2 regions of the Actinomadura sp. 1N219 genome follow, and region 1 is predicted to be linked to the other one. Evidence: predicted binding sites of a transcription regulator. Region 1 holds the regulator's gene; the other holds the start of a gene.

Region 1 (7,290 bases):
GGATGATCCGGTTGACCTGCTTGTCCTGGAGGGCGCGGACGGCCTTGGCCATCGCCAGGTACGTCTTGCCGGTGCCCGCGGGGCCGATCCCGAACACGATCGTGTGCTTGTCGATCGCGTCGACGTAGCGGCGCTGGTTCAGCGTCTTCGGGCGGATCGTCCGGCCGCGGCTGGACAGCACGTCCAGCGTGAGGACCTCGGCGGGACGCGCGCCGGTCTCGCCGCGCAGCATCGCCAGGCTGCGCTCGACGGCGTCGGGGGTGAGCTGCGTGCCGCCCTTCAGCAGTTCGAGCATCTCGGTGAAGAGCCGGGAGACCAGGTCGGTCTCGGCCTCCGGGCCGGTCACGGTGATCTCGTTGCCGCGGACGTGGATGTCGAGGTCGTCGCCGACCGCGCCCTCGATCGCGTGGAGGAGCTCATCCCGGGAGCCGAGCAGGCTCACCATCGAATGGTCGTCCGGCACCACGATCTTGATCTGGGAACGCGAGCCGTCCTGGTCGTCGCGTCCCGTCCGGGGCGAGGCGGGGGTGGACCTCGTGTGAGTTGATTCGACCATCAGCCGGGCCTTGCGGCCTCTCCGACCTGCCTTCTGTCTGCTCCGGGTGTCCAGGTGTGTCGCTTCCATCGTACTGGCCGCCCCCGACAGGACGCCGTTGGATTTTCCGCGTGGCGCAGGCGGCGCGCAGGCGCAGGTCGAGCGGGCCGGGCCGGGTCGGGCGGCCGGGCCGGACGGGCCGGGTGGACGGGTCGGCCGGACGGGTCAGCCGGGCGGCCAGTTGAGGCCACGGCCGCCGAGGACGTGCGCGTGCACGTGGAACACGGTCTGGCCGGCCTGCGCGCCGGTGTTGAACACGACGCGGTACCCGGTCTCGGCGACGCCCTCGTCGACGGCGACCTGGTGGGCCTCGCGGACCAGCTCGGCGAGCAGCTCGGCGTCGGACGCGGCGATCTCCGCGACGGTCGGATGGTGGTCCCGCGGGATGACCAGCACGTGCGTGGGCGCCTGCGGGTTGATGTCGCGGAACGCCACCGTCCCCGCCGACTCGCGGACGATCTTGGCGGGCACGTCCCCGGAAACGATCTTGCAGAACAGGCAGTCGGTCATCTGTCTCCCCTCGCCGGCGGCGGCCCGCCGTCCCTCGCGGGGCGCGCTCTCCCCTCGCGGACGCGCCGCGGACGCGCCGTGACCGCCCCGGAATCCTATCGATGCACGCGCGAACGTCCCTCGCGGCCTCCCGCAGTCGATAGAATCGATCCCTGATCGACCTTCCGATGCCGGCGGCATTCCGACCGTCAAATGGTTAAGGTTGTCAGCTCAAGGCGTACCCCCCGGTCCGCAGCGCACGGCGACAGGCACACCGCCTGGCGCCACGCATCGCGGCGCGCTCGGACCCGGGCCGGGAGCGCCCGATCCACGCCGCTCCGCAGGACCATCCGAATGGACGGCCGGGGGACGGCAAAGGCGGCGGATAGGTGACCGAGGCAAACCAGGACATGCCCTTTCGTAAACCGAGCGACGAGGGTACGCGTCCCACTGACGTGACCGAGACCCTCGTGGCCAGGGGCACGGCGGGCGCGGTGGCCGTCGCCTGGGACGCCGACCAGGCGGTGACGGCGCTGTACAGCGCCAACTACCGCTCGCTGGTGCGGCTCGCCGCCATGCTCGTCCGGGACGCGGGGACGGCCGAAGAGGTCGTCCAGGACGCGTTCGTCGCGATGCACGGCGGCTGGCGGCGCCTGCGCGACCCGGACAAGGCACTGTCCTACCTGCGCCAGTCGGTGGTGAACCGGTCGCGATCGGTGCTCCGGCACCGCGCCGTCGTCGAGAAGTACGCCCCGAAGGGCCTGCCGGACGCGCCGAGCGCGGAGGCCGGGGCGATCGGGGAGCTGGAACGCTCGGCGGTCATCGACGCGCTGTCCCGGCTGCCCGCACGCCAGCGGGAGGCGCTCGTCCTGCGTTACTACGCCGACCTGTCCGAAGCGGAGATCGCCAACGCGATGGGCATCTCCCGCGGCGCCGTGAAAAGCCACACGGCCCGCGGCATGACCTCGCTACGTAACGTCCTGGAGCAATTCTCATGACCACCGACCCCCACGACGAGCACGGCGAGGTCCTCCGCCGCGCCCTGAACGCGGAGGCGGAGACGGTCAACCCCGCAGGCGACGGCCTGGAGCGCATCCGGGCCCGCGTCACCGACGGCCCCGGCCGCCGGTTCGGTCTCGACCGTTTCGGCCTCGCCCGCTACGGGCTCGGGTTCGACCGGTTCACCGTCAACTGGGCGCGTCCCGTCCTCGCCGTGGCGGCGGCCGTGGCGATCGCCGGGCTGGGCGTGACCGCACCGCAGACCATCGACCTCATCCAGCAGTCGGTCGGCAGCAACGGGACGGCCGACGGCGACCGGGACCCCAACGGCGGCGAGCGCACCGGCGCGGGCGGCGACCCGCAGTTCCCCGACCCGTCCTCGCCCGGCGCCGGCGCGAGCGGCGACCCGAGCGGCCCGGTGTCGCCGAGCGCCAGCACCTCGCAGGGGATCTCGGCCTGCCGCATCCCGCCGGCGGCGAGCCCGCCGACCGCGGCCACGTCGCCCGCCCCGGACGCGACGCCCACGCCGTCGACCACCCCCTGCCCGGGCCACACGCCGTCGCAGACGCCGACCACGTCGCCGACGCCGACGACGTCCACGCCCGACCCCGGCAACCCCACCGACGAGCCGACCCCGTCCGTCACCAGCGAACCCGCCCAGGCGCCCGGCCCGGCGGGCTCCTGACGGGGCGCGTCACCAGCGGCCGGTCGCCGCGAGCAGGACCGCCGCGGCCGCCACCCCGGCCGTCGACGTGCGCAGGACGGTCGGGCCGAGCCGCGTGGGGCGCCCGCCCGCTTCGGCGAGGCGCTCCAGTTCGTCCTCGGTGATCCCGCCCTCGGGGCCCACCACGACCACGATGTCGCCCTCCGCGGGCGGCTCGACGGCGCTGAGCGGCGCGTCGGCCCCCTCGTGCAGGACGAGCGCCAGGGACGCGGCGGCGACCCGTCCGGCCACGTCGCCGGTGGACGCCAGGCCGGCGATCTCGGGGAAGCGGCTGCGGCGCGCCTGCTTGCCCGCCTCCCGCGCGGCGCCGCGCCAGCGGGCGAGGGCCTTCTCACGGCGTTCGGGACGCCACTGCGTGACGCACCGCGCCGCCGCCCACGGGACGATCTCGTCCACCCCGGCCTCGGTCATCGTCTCGACGGCCAGCTCGCCCCTGTCCCCCTTCGGGAGCGCCTGGACGACCACGATGCGGGGCGAGGGCGGCGGCTGCCGGTGCCGGGCCAGCACGTCCAGCGTGAGGGACGCGCGGCCCGCGTCGGCGACGACGCATTCGGCGAGGAGGCCCGCGCCGTCGGTCAGGTCGACGCGCTCACCGGGCCGCAGCCGCCGCACGGTCGCCGCGTGCCGCCCCTCGGGCCCGTCGAGGACGACGCTGCCGCGTTCCAGCGCGTCCGTCGCGGCGAGGAACACCGGCGGGCTCATGCGCGTCCCCCTGCGGATTTCGGTGGCCGTCCAGGCTCACGGGTCGTCCAGGCTCGCTGGCCGTCCAGGTCACTGGCCGTCCAGGTCACTGGTCCCCGTGCTCTGAGGTGCCGCGGCGGCCTTCCTCGTAGGCCGCCGCCGCTGCTCTTCAGTGCTGGTTGAAGACGTCCTTGAGGCGGGAGAACATGCCGCGCTGCCCCGGCGCGAACTTGCCGGGCGGACGTTCCTCGCCGCGCAGGGTCGCGAGCTGCCGCAGCAGCTCCTCCTGCTCCTCGTCGAGCCGGTTCGGAGTCTCCACGTTCACATGGATCATCAGGTCGCCGCGGCCGCTCTCGTTGAGGTGCCGGACGCCCCGGTTGTACAGCGTGATGACCTGCCCGGACTGCGTGCCGGGCTTGATGTCGACGCTCTCGGCGGCGTCCAGCGTCTCGATGGTGACGCTGGTGCCGAGCGCCGCCGCCGTCATCGGGATCTCGACCGTGCAATGCAGGTCGTCGCCCTCCCGCTCGAAGATCGCGTGCGGCTTCTCCACGATCTGCAGGAACAGGTCGCCGGGCGGGCCGCCGCCCGGGCCGACCTCGCCCTCCCCGGCGAGCTGGATGTGGATGCCGTTCTCCACGCCCGCCGGGATCTTGACCTTGACGGTCCGGCGGGTGCGGACGCGGCCGTCCCCCGAGCACTCGGTGCACGGGTTGCGGATCACCGAGCCGAACCCGCCGCACGCCGGGCAGGGCCTGGCCGTCATGACCTGGCCGAGGAACGACCGCTGGACCTGCTGCACCTCGCCGCGCCCGTGGCACGTCTCGCACGTGTCCGGGTGGGTGCCGGGCGCGCAGCCCGACCCCTCGCAGCCGGTGCAGACCACGGCGGTGTCGATGGACAGCTCGCGGGTCGTGCCGAACGCGGTCTCGCTGAGGTCGAGCTCGACCGGCAGCGTCGCGTTCCGGCCGCGCCGCGCCCGGGTCCGCGGGCCCCGCGACGTCGCGGTGCCGAAGAAGGCGTCCATGATGTCGCTGAACGGGAACCCGGCGCCGCCGAAGCCGCCGGCGCCGCCCGCGCCGCCGCCCGGCGCGAACGGGTCCGCGCCCAGGTCGTACATCTCGCGCTTCTTCGGGTCGGAGAGCACCTCGTACGCCTGGGTGATCTCCTTGAACCTGTCCTGGGTCTCCGGATCCGGGTTGACGTCCGGGTGGAGCTCCCGCGCGAGCCGGCGATAGGCCCTCTTGACCTCGTCGGCGCTGGCGTCCCGCCGGACGCCCAGGGTCGCGTAGTAGTCGTTGGCCACTTACGACCCCGCCAGGATCTGTCCCACGTAGCGTGCCACTGCCCGTACCGCTCCCATCGTGCTGGGGTAATCCATGCGTGTAGGCCCGAGCACTCCCAGCCGGGCCAGTGTGAGGTCGCCCACGCCGTAGTCGGCGGCGACGACCGAGGTCGACCGGAGCCCCAGATCGGGGTTCTCGGTGCCGATCCGCACCGTAACTTTAGAGGAATCGCCGGTCTCGCCGAGCAGCCGCATCAGCACCACCTGCTCTTCGAGCGCCACGAGAACCTCCCTCAGGCTCTGCGAGAAGTCCACCGCGGCGAGGTTGGCCGCACCCGCGAAGACGATCTTCTCCTCGTGCTTCTCGACGAGGGTCTCCAGCAGCACCGACAGCACCGACGCGGCGAGCGGACGCTCGTCCGCCCCCACCTTGTCGGGCAGGTCCGCCACCGCGGTCGGCACGTCGCCGAGGCCGAGCCCGTCGAGGCACGTGTTGAGCAACGCCCGCAGGTGCCCGATCGATTCCTCCGACACCGTGCCGCCGGATTCGATCACCCGCTGCTCGACGCGCCCCGTGTTGGTGATCAGGACGAGCAGCAGCCGCCCCTCGGCGACCGGGACCAGCTCGACGTGCCGCACCGACGAGCGCGTCAGCGACGGGTACTGCACGACGGCGACCTGCCGGGTGAGCTGCGCGAGCAGCCGCACCGTCCGGCCGACGACGTCGTCGAGGTCGTAGGCGCCGGACAGGAACGTCTCGATCGCGCGGCGCTCGGCGACCGACAGCGGCTTGATCGTGGACAGCCGGTCGACGAACAGCCGGTAGCCCTTGTCGGTGGGGACGCGCCCGGCGCTGGTGTGCGGCTGGGTGATGTACCCCTGCTCCTCCAGCACCGCCATGTCGTTGCGGATGGTGGCCGGGGACACGCCGAGGTTGTGCCGGTCCGCCAGCGCCTTCGAGCCCACCGGCTCGTTGGTGGAGACGAAGTCCTCCACGATGGCGCGCAGGACGGCGAGCTTCCGGTCGTCCAGCACCTGGTCACCTCCTTCGTCCCGCCGGGCCCGTGCCGCCGGCGCCCCCGCGCCGCTGGCACTCCATACTCCCGAGTGCCAATTGTACGGCCCGGAGACCCGGACCGGAGTGCCCGCGCGGACTCGCCGCACGGCTGCGCGATCCTATCCGTTCCGGACACAGGCTCCCATTCCGTAGGACGCGCCCGCCCCGCCCCCGGAGGACCCGCCCGCGCCCGAGGGTGGGCCGCGCGCCACCCCGAGGGTGGGCCACGCGCCAAGCCGAGGTAGGCCGCGCGCCACGCCGAGGGACGAGGGGCGACGCCGGACGGGCGTCCCGCCGGGTTAATGTGCGGACCCGTGCGGAGTAAGAAATACGGCAACGATGTGCTGGCCGGCGACTGGCGCAGGCCCCGCAAGGGCCAGATCCCGGAGGTCCCGGCCGAGCCCGGCCTGGTCGCCGAGGACCCCGGCAGCGGTTTCTGCGGCGCCGTCGTCGGCTGCGACAAGTTCGGCGTCACCCTGGAGGACCGGTTCGGCAAGCGGCGCGTGTTCCCGCTGACCAAGTCCGGATTCCTCATCGACGGCAAGCCCGTCACGCTCGTCCGGCCCAGCGCGGCGCCCGGCGCGGCGCCCGGCGGACGGCCTGCGCGTTCCGCGTCGGGCTCCATCGCCGTCCAGGGGCTGCGGGCGAAGGTGGCCAAGGAGAGCCGGATCTACGTGGAGGGCGTCCACGACGCCGAGCTGGTCGAGAAGATCTGGGGCCACGATCTGCGGGTCGAGGGCGTCGTCGTGGAGTACCTCGAAGGCGTGGACGACCTGCCCGCCATCGTCGAGGAGTTCGGCCCGGACGGCGACCGCCGCCTCGGCGTGCTCGTCGACCATCTGGTGGACGGCTCCAAGGAATCCCGGATCGCCGCGCGGATCTCGTCGCCGCACGTCCTCGTCACCGGGCATCCGTTCATCGACATCTGGGAGGCGGTCAAGCCCGCGTCCGTGGGCATCCGCGCCTGGCCGCGCATCCCTCGCGGCATTCCGTGGAAGGAGGGCGTCGTCGCAGAGCTGGGTTGGGGCGACGACACGGGCGCGGCCTGGAAGCGCATCCTGGGTTCGGTGAACAGCTACACGGACCTGGAGCCCGCCCTCCTAGGCCGCGTGGAAGAACTCATCGATTTCGTCACCGTCCCCTAGGCGTCTCCTGGGCCTCCCCTGGGGCCCTCTCCTGGGCGTCCGCTAGACGAGGTCGCGGACGACGGCGTCGGCCAGGAGGCGTCCGCGCAGGGTGAGCACCGCGCGGCCCTGCTCGTAGGGGGCGGGCTCTAGGAGGCCGTCGTCGATCGCCTCGCGGACGGCCTTGTCGTCCAGCAAATCGGTGGAGCAGCCCTTGGCGAGCCGTAGTTCGAGCATGATCCGCTCTACGCGACGATCGTCGTCGTCCAGGATCTCTCTGGCGTGTGCCGGGGTCGTGCCTTCCGCGAGGCGGGCCGCGTAGGCGGCCGGGTGTTT
Region 2 (7,290 bases), on a different contig from region 1:
TGGTCATCTCGTCCATGCGCTGCGACGCCTGCTGCGTGGCGTCGGTGATCTGCTGCGCGGAGTCGAGGACGGACTGGATGCGGGCCAGGCCCTCGTCGACGTTCTCGGCGACGACGCCGACGTCGGCCCACAGCGCGGGCAGCTCGGCGACCGGTTTGACCCGCTCGCCGAACGCCTCGAGGTGCTCGGCCAGCCCCTCGATCCACTCCGGGGGCTTGCCCGCCATCTCGTCCATCTGCCCGCGGACGGTGTCGAGCTGCCCGGTAAGCCCGGTCAGCTCCCGCTCGCGGACCTCGCGGAGCAGCCACTCCATACCTTCGAGCCGCTGGCGAATCTCGTCCAGGACCTGACCCTGTGAGCGCTGTTCATAGACGTGGTCCTGCGCCGCACGGGCGAGCAACTCCCGCATCCGATCCGAGACCGGTTGACCCCCCGTCTGCAGGAAGTTGTGATTCGTTTCCACCCGATGCTCCTTCGTGTGCCGGCGCGACGAAATGACGCACGGCAATGAATCTCTGGAGAGGCCACTGTAGTGCGTGCGGGGGGCGCCTATAACGGGGAGCAGAGAACATTGTGAGTTCTGTGTAATGTGCCTGTTACCCGGCTGGGGCGAATAGCGAGAGTTCTCCGGCGGCAAGGCATTTACCCGCTTTGCGGCTATCGTGCCGATTGTGGTGATGAGCGCCGTGGACGGGCGCTGGAGCGGCGGTCTCAGGCCGGTGTTCTGTCCGTACATCTCGTCCGACATCGGCAGTTGGCGGACCGCCGCCGCTCACGGCCGGAGCGACACGTGTCCGTGGAATGTCATGCCGTCCGGCGGGGTCCGGGCCATTTATGAGGCGTATTCGGAAGCGCGGAAGTCCCGGCCGCCGAACCTGACTTGGTGTTTTTCGGTCTCCCCATCCCGGCGCGCCGATTTGCGCTCGGCGTTACCGCCTTGCCGGGCGCCCGCAATCTCTGGTGAACCGATGCCGGAAAGCGAAGATGATTTGCCCGGACGTGGCGCGTCGCCCGGTCTCGCTTGGCGCGGCCGGGCGGCGGGAAGATCTTTGGACTCGATCCCCGCCCCCCGCCGTTCCGGGCGGGTCCCGGGTTCGCGCGGCGTCCCCCGGGTCGCGCGGCGTCCGGGTCGGGCGGGTCCCGGGGGCGCGGGTCGCGCGGGTCAGGAACGGGGGACGGGACGGGTGAGGAGGGCGACCGGATCCCGCCCCACGCGGGTCACCACCAGCGTCAGCTCCCCGGCCTTGCCCCGCGACGTGCGGCGGCCGCCGAAGCCCAGGTCGCGGCGCAGCCGGTCGACGTCGACCGCCGAACCGCGCTTCTTCACGGTGAGCACGCCGATGTCGCGCCGCCGCAGCTCCGCGCGCAGGCGCTTGACGGAGAACGGCAGCACGTCGTCGATCTCGTACGCGGACGCGAACGGCGTCGGACGCAGCTCGTCGGACGTGACGTACGCGATCTGCGGGTCGGCGAGCCCGCCGCCGACCAGCGCCGCGACCTCACCGACCAGATGGGCGCGGATCACGGCGCCGTCAGGCTCGTACAGATAGCGGCCCCATGCGCGGACGTCCGGGACGTCCAGGCCCTGCGGCGTCAGCGTCCACGCACGCGTTTCGGCATCGGAGTGGGTGTCGGACGGAAGCAGAGTGGCTCGCCGACTAACGTCCCCAGCGAGTTCGCCAAGCCACAAGGCCGCTTCCTTAACGTCCCCGCCCACGGAGACCCACTCTGCTTCCGCACCGTCCGGGACGGCCTCGTGCGGAATGCCCGGCGCGACCTTCACGCACGCGCCCGGTGCCCGACTGGCCTTGTCCAGGACGACGTCCAACGGCGGCTCATACGAGCGAGGATCAAAGATGCGGCCTCGTGCCGTGCGACGTCCAGGATCGGCAAAGACGGCATCGAACCCGCCAGGGTCCTCCCCGCCAGGGTCCTCCTCAGCCGCATCACCCACGCGCACAGAGACGAGACCGTCCAGCCCCAGGGAAACCACGTTCGCCCGCGCCACGTCAGCCGTCAGCGGGTCGATTTCCACACCTTCCCCAACGAGACCCACGTGCGCCCGTGCGATGAGGTCGGCGCCTATCCCGCAACCCAGCTCCAGCACACGCGCGCCAGGCAGACGGTCAGCGAACCGTCGCGCGCGATGCGACGCCACACTCGCGCGGGTCGACTGTTCGAGCCCCGCCTGGGTGAAGTACATGCGGCCTGCGTCGTCGCCGAACTTCGCCCGCGCCCGCTCGCGCAACCGCACCTGCGTGAGCGCGGCGGCGACGAGCGCGGGATCGTGCCGTTCGCGGAGCCTGGACGCCGTCGCGAGCAGACCGTCCTCGCTCACGTCCAGCCTCGCCGCCTCGTCCAGCAGCGCCTGACCGGACGGGCCGAGCAGAGCTTGGAACGACGCGCTGTCCATAGAAGGACGTTAGCGATGTCCAAGCAGCGAAGACGGCGGCTCCTGCCCGGGACCCTGTTCGCGCTGCTGGCGGCGCATGAAGTTAGCCTGCGGTGAACGCGGGCAGACGGCTCCGGGGCGTCTCCGTGTCCGTGTTGACTGCTTACCGGGCACGGAATAGTCTCCATGACTGGCACTCTCCGAGGGAGAGTGCCAACAACAGCGACGAAGGTCGGTCTGGCACCCGCGACGACAGGCCGGTCCAGGGTCGCCTCTTCTGTCACATGTGCTGGCCGGCCCACCTGTGGCCGGCCGAGGACCAATCGAAGGGGAGGTCAGATCGTGACGACCGCCACCAAGGTTGTTCTCAAGCCGCTTGAGGACCGTATCGTCGTCCAGCCGCTTGAGGCCGAGACCACCACCGCGTCGGGCCTGGTGATTCCGGACACCGCCAAGGAGAAGCCCCAGGAGGGCACCGTCCTTGCCGTTGGCCCGGGCCGCGTCGACGACAAGGGCGAGCGCGTCCCCGTCGACGTCAAGGTCGGCGAGGTCGTGCTCTACAGCAAGTACGGCGGCACCGAGGTCAAGTACAACAACGAGGACTACCTCGTCCTCTCGGCCCGCGACGTGCTCGCGGTCATCGAGAAGTAATCACCGAGAACGTGATGCACCCGCCCCGGTCGGCGCCGCCTTCGGCGGGCCGGTCGGGGCGGATCGCGTAAAGAGGAGTATCCGCATGGCGAAGATCCTGGAGTTCGAGGAGGACGCTCGCCGGGCTCTTGAGCGCGGCGTCAACGCTCTCGCGGACGCCGTCAAGGTGACGATCGGCCCGCGCGGCCGCAACGTCGTCATCGACAAGAAGTTCGGCGCGCCGACGATCACCAACGACGGCGTCACCATCGCCCGCGAGGTGGAGCTGGAGGACCCCTACGAGAACCTCGGGGCCCAGCTCGCCAAGGAAGTGGCGACCAAGACCAACGACATCGCGGGCGACGGCACCACCACGGCGACCGTCCTCGCGCAGGCGATGGTCCGCGAGGGCACCCGCAACGTGGCGGCCGGCGCGTCGCCGCTCTCGCTCAAGCGCGGCATCGACGCGGCCGCCCAGTACGTGTCCGACCAGCTCCTCAAGTCGGCCCGCGAGGTCGAGGAGAAGAGCGAGATCGCGCACGTCGCGACCATCTCCGCGCAGGACCCGCAGATCGGCGAGCTGATCGCGGAGGCGTTCGAGAAGGTCGGCAAGGACGGCGTCATCACCGTCGAGGAGGCCCACACCATGGGCCTCGAGCTGGAGTTCACCGAGGGCCTCCAGTTCGACAAGGGCTACCTGTCGCCGCACATGGTGACCGACCCCGAGCGCATGGAGGCCGTCCTGGAGGACGCCTACGTGCTCATCGTGGACGGCAAGATCTCCAACGTGCAGGAGTTCCTGCCGCTGGCCGAGAAGGTCGCCCAGACGAAGAAGCCGCTGCTCGTGGTGGCCGAGGACGTCGAGGGCGAGGCGCTGGCCCTGCTCGTCGCCAACAAGATCCGCGGGACGTTCCTGTCCGTCGGGGTGAAGGCGCCGGGCTTCGGCGACCGCCGCAAGGCGATGCTGGGCGACATGGCCACCCTCACCGGCGGCCAGGTCGTCAGCGAGGCCATCGGGCTCAAGCTCGACTCCATCGGCCTGGAGGACCTCGGCCGCGCCCGCCGCATCACCGTCACCAAGGACGCCACCACCATCGTCGACGGTGAGGGCTCCGCGGACGACATCACCGCCCGGATCAACCAGATCAAGGTCGAGATCGAGAACTCCGACTCCGACTGGGACCGGGAGAAGCTGCAGGAGCGCCTCGCCAAGCTGGCCGGGGGCGTCTGCGTGCTGCGCGTCGGCGCCGCCACCGAGGTGGAGCTGAAGGAGAAGAAGCACCGCCTGGAGGACGCCATCTCGGCGACCCGCGCGGCGATCGAGGAGGGCATCGTCGCCGGCGGCGGCGCCGCCCTGGTGCACGTGGCCAAGGAGGGCTTCGACACCCTCGGCCTGTCCGGCGACGAGGCGACCGGCGCCGAGGCCGTCCGCCGCGCGCTGGACGAGCCGCTGCGCTGGATCTCCGAGAACGCCGGCCAGGAGGGCTACGTCGTCGTCTCCAAGGTGCGCGCGCTGCAGCCGGGCCACGGCTACAACGCCGCCACCAACGAGTACGGCGACCTGGTCGCGCAGGGCGTCATCGACCCGGTGAAGGTGACGCGCAGCGCCGTCACCAACGCCGGCTCGATCGCGGGCATGCTGCTCACGACCGAGGCGCTCGTGGTCGACAAGCCGGAGGAGGCCGAGGAGGCCGCCGGCGGTCACGGCCACGGCCACGGGCACGGCCACTGAGCCGGCCCTTCGCCGGACGGATCGTCCGGAGACCAACGGCAGACCCCCGTCCGTCCGGACGGGGGTCTCGCCTTTTGGTGCTCGACATCCTGTCCATTAGTCATTGAGCTGTTTCCACCTGTTTGCCCGACTGTGGGTGGGTAGAAATCGAGAACAGTCCGCTGTTGACCGGCTACTCCACGTAGTAATCCCAGGACTGCTCCAGCACTGTGACCATTCCGTTGTAGAGGACGGTGGAGACACGCCCGGCCGTGCTGGGCATCATGCTTGACGTGACCGAGGGATGCTACGCCGGGACCATGACCGCGAGCGCCGCCGAACCCTCGGGAGGGCTCGCCCCTCCGATGCCCCACGACACCGGCCGTGGGATAAGGGTTCTGCGCGCGGCGAAAGCGGCCGACGGTGACCTCAGAGAGCTGACCAGCCTCGCCGTCCAGGGCGACCCGGGGGCCATCGAGGTCCTCATCGCCGAGGTTCGCCCCATGATCGTCCGGTACTGCCGGGCCCGTCTCGGACGGGTCTCCGGGCAGTACCACATCGCGGACGACGTCGCCCAGGAGGTCTGCATCGCCGTCCTGTCGGCCCTGCCCCGCTACCGGGACATGGGCCGCCCCTTCGCGTCCTTCGTCTTCGGCATCGCCTCGCACAAGATCGCCGACGCGCTGCGCAGCGCCGTCCGCGCGGCCGTGCCGACCGAGGACCTGCCGGACGGCCCGGACGACCGTCCGGGGCCCGAGGAGACGGTGGTGCGCTACATCGAGGCGCAGCGCGCCCGCGACCTGCTCACCCGCCTTCCCGACCACCAGCGCGAGCTGGTGCTGCTGCGGGTGGTGGCGGGCCTGTCCGCCGAGGAGACCGGCAATGTACTGGGCATGTCCGCGGGGGCTGTACGGGTCGCGCAGCACCGGGCTCTGGCCCGGCTTCGGGCGATGGCCAGAGAGGAGTCGATCGCTTGACGGAGCGCGGCCCCTTCACTGGCATGCGGGGCGCCCCGGGTCCGGCCGAGCCTTCGAACTCCGGCGGTTCCCCCGCGCCGGCGAGCCTGCCGCAGGCGGTCGCCGGGACGCCGGCGGACCTCAGTGCGGTACGCCGCACGGACGCGATCATCGACTCCCTGGCGGCCCGGCGCGCTGCCGGCTCCGCCGCCCGCGCCCCGGCCCCCGAGGCTGCACCCCCAACGCCTGACCCCGAAGCCGGCGGCTCGACGCCCGAGACCGCCGCGCCCGAGCCCAAGGCCGTCCCTCCGGCCGGCGCCGAAGCGGCCCGCCCGCGCCAGGCCGACGACCCCGACCCGGCCGTACGCCTGCTGCGCGCGCTGATCACCGACGTGGACGACCAGGCCCCCGGATCCGGTGCCGGCTCCGAACCGGCCCCGCCCGCCCCGTCCGGTCCCGGCTCGGGTTCGCGCCGCCGCGGCCCCCGCACCATCGTGGCCCTCGGCGTGGCCGGTGCCGTCCTCGCCAGCACCGGCGTCGCCGCCGCGGGCGGCGGCGTGACGGACCGCACCGCCGCGTCCCCGCCGCCGAGCTCCGCCGGCGTGACCGACGACCCGGACAAGCCCGCCGACACCGACGCCGGATGGCACGAGGACCGGCCGCGGTCACCCGTCCGTCCCGTCCCGGCGCCTCCCGCGCAGCGGAAACCCGGCGACCAGCGGAACTACGAGCCGATCAAGACGCGTCCACGGCACCTGTTCCCGCCCCAGCGGCACCCCCGCCGCCCGGACCGCCCGGACGCCCCGTCCACGACGGTCTACGCCACACCGCCCGGCGGCCCCGAAGCCCAGCCCCAAACCGGCGACCGCCCCCAGTCAGACGAAGGCACCCGCCGCCACCTGAACGACCTCCGCGACCGCTCGCAAAAACGCGCGAACCAGTATCAATACCCGTACCGCCCCAACAACAACGAGCGCCGCCCCCCACCCCCGAGATAAACACTCGAACGCGACGGCGGACTTCAGTTCTCGTCGCGGCCCTCTTCGCTGTCGATGACGCCGTCGACGTAGCCGCGGGCGTACTCCCAGCTCACGTAGTCGACGGGATCGGGGGCCAGGGCGGGTTCGTGGACGCGGGGAAGGCCCTCGTCGAGCAGGTGGCGCAGGTTGCCGTGCAGGAGTTCCCAGTCGATGTAGTGGAGCTTGCCGCAGTCGCCGCAGTCGACGGTGAGCCCGCGCACGCCGAGCGGTTCCAGCAGGGCCCGAAAGACCTCCAGGTCGGCGAGGTCGGCCAGCACGTCCTCCCGCTCCGTCACACTGAGCGGAGCGGTGTCGTCGCCCGGGTCTCCGAGCGCCGCCGCCGGGTCCTCCGGGTCGCCGGCGAACGGGTCGAGCGGAGCATCGTCGTGCACACACCCACGCTACTGCTACGCGCCCGACGCGGTGCACCCCCCTGTCTTCTCTGTGCGTGAACAATCACGGGGCGTGCGCGCGAGCGGGAATGTACAGGGCCGTCGGGCTTGTTGCGTGATGTCATCAAGGCCACGTGGCCGCCGTCGGCAAAGCCCGTCCGGCCGCGGGTTCACGCCCTACCATGGGTAC

What was found. Region 1 encodes HrcA, which represses chaperone genes, less so after heat shock. Its sites were predicted from a motif close to TTGGCACTCTCNNNNNGAGAGTGCCAA; they were not measured.
Region 2: a site for HrcA is predicted at 2,583-2,609, ahead of groES (co-chaperone GroES). Genes of this name have one in related genera too.

Annotation. Positions count from the first base shown of each region.
Region 1 covers NZ_JBIRAY010000002.1:346,262-353,551, forward strand. Annotated here, with positions in the region: gene ACH35V_RS10365 (PhoH family protein) at 1-556, opposite strand, end outside; gene ACH35V_RS10370 (histidine triad nucleotide-binding protein) at 761-1,105, opposite strand; gene ACH35V_RS10375 (SigE family RNA polymerase sigma factor) at 1,495-2,082, shown strand; gene ACH35V_RS10380 (hypothetical protein) at 2,079-2,768, shown strand; gene ACH35V_RS10385 (16S rRNA (uracil(1498)-N(3))-methyltransferase) at 2,778-3,509, opposite strand; gene dnaJ (molecular chaperone DnaJ) at 3,658-4,794, opposite strand; gene hrcA (heat-inducible transcriptional repressor HrcA) at 4,795-5,808, opposite strand; gene ACH35V_RS10400 (DUF3097 domain-containing protein) at 6,145-6,975, shown strand; gene hemW (radical SAM family heme chaperone HemW) at 7,018-7,290, opposite strand, start outside.
Region 2 covers NZ_JBIRAY010000006.1:181,979-189,268, reverse strand. Annotated here, with positions in the region: gene ACH35V_RS20475 (hypothetical protein) at 1-463, opposite strand, end outside; gene ACH35V_RS20470 (SAM-dependent methyltransferase) at 1,163-2,413, opposite strand; gene groES (co-chaperone GroES) at 2,732-3,043, shown strand; gene groL (chaperonin GroEL) at 3,129-4,754, shown strand; gene ACH35V_RS20455 (sigma-70 family RNA polymerase sigma factor) at 5,099-5,710, shown strand; gene ACH35V_RS20450 (hypothetical protein) at 5,707-6,687, shown strand; gene ACH35V_RS20445 (DUF5319 domain-containing protein) at 6,711-7,100, opposite strand.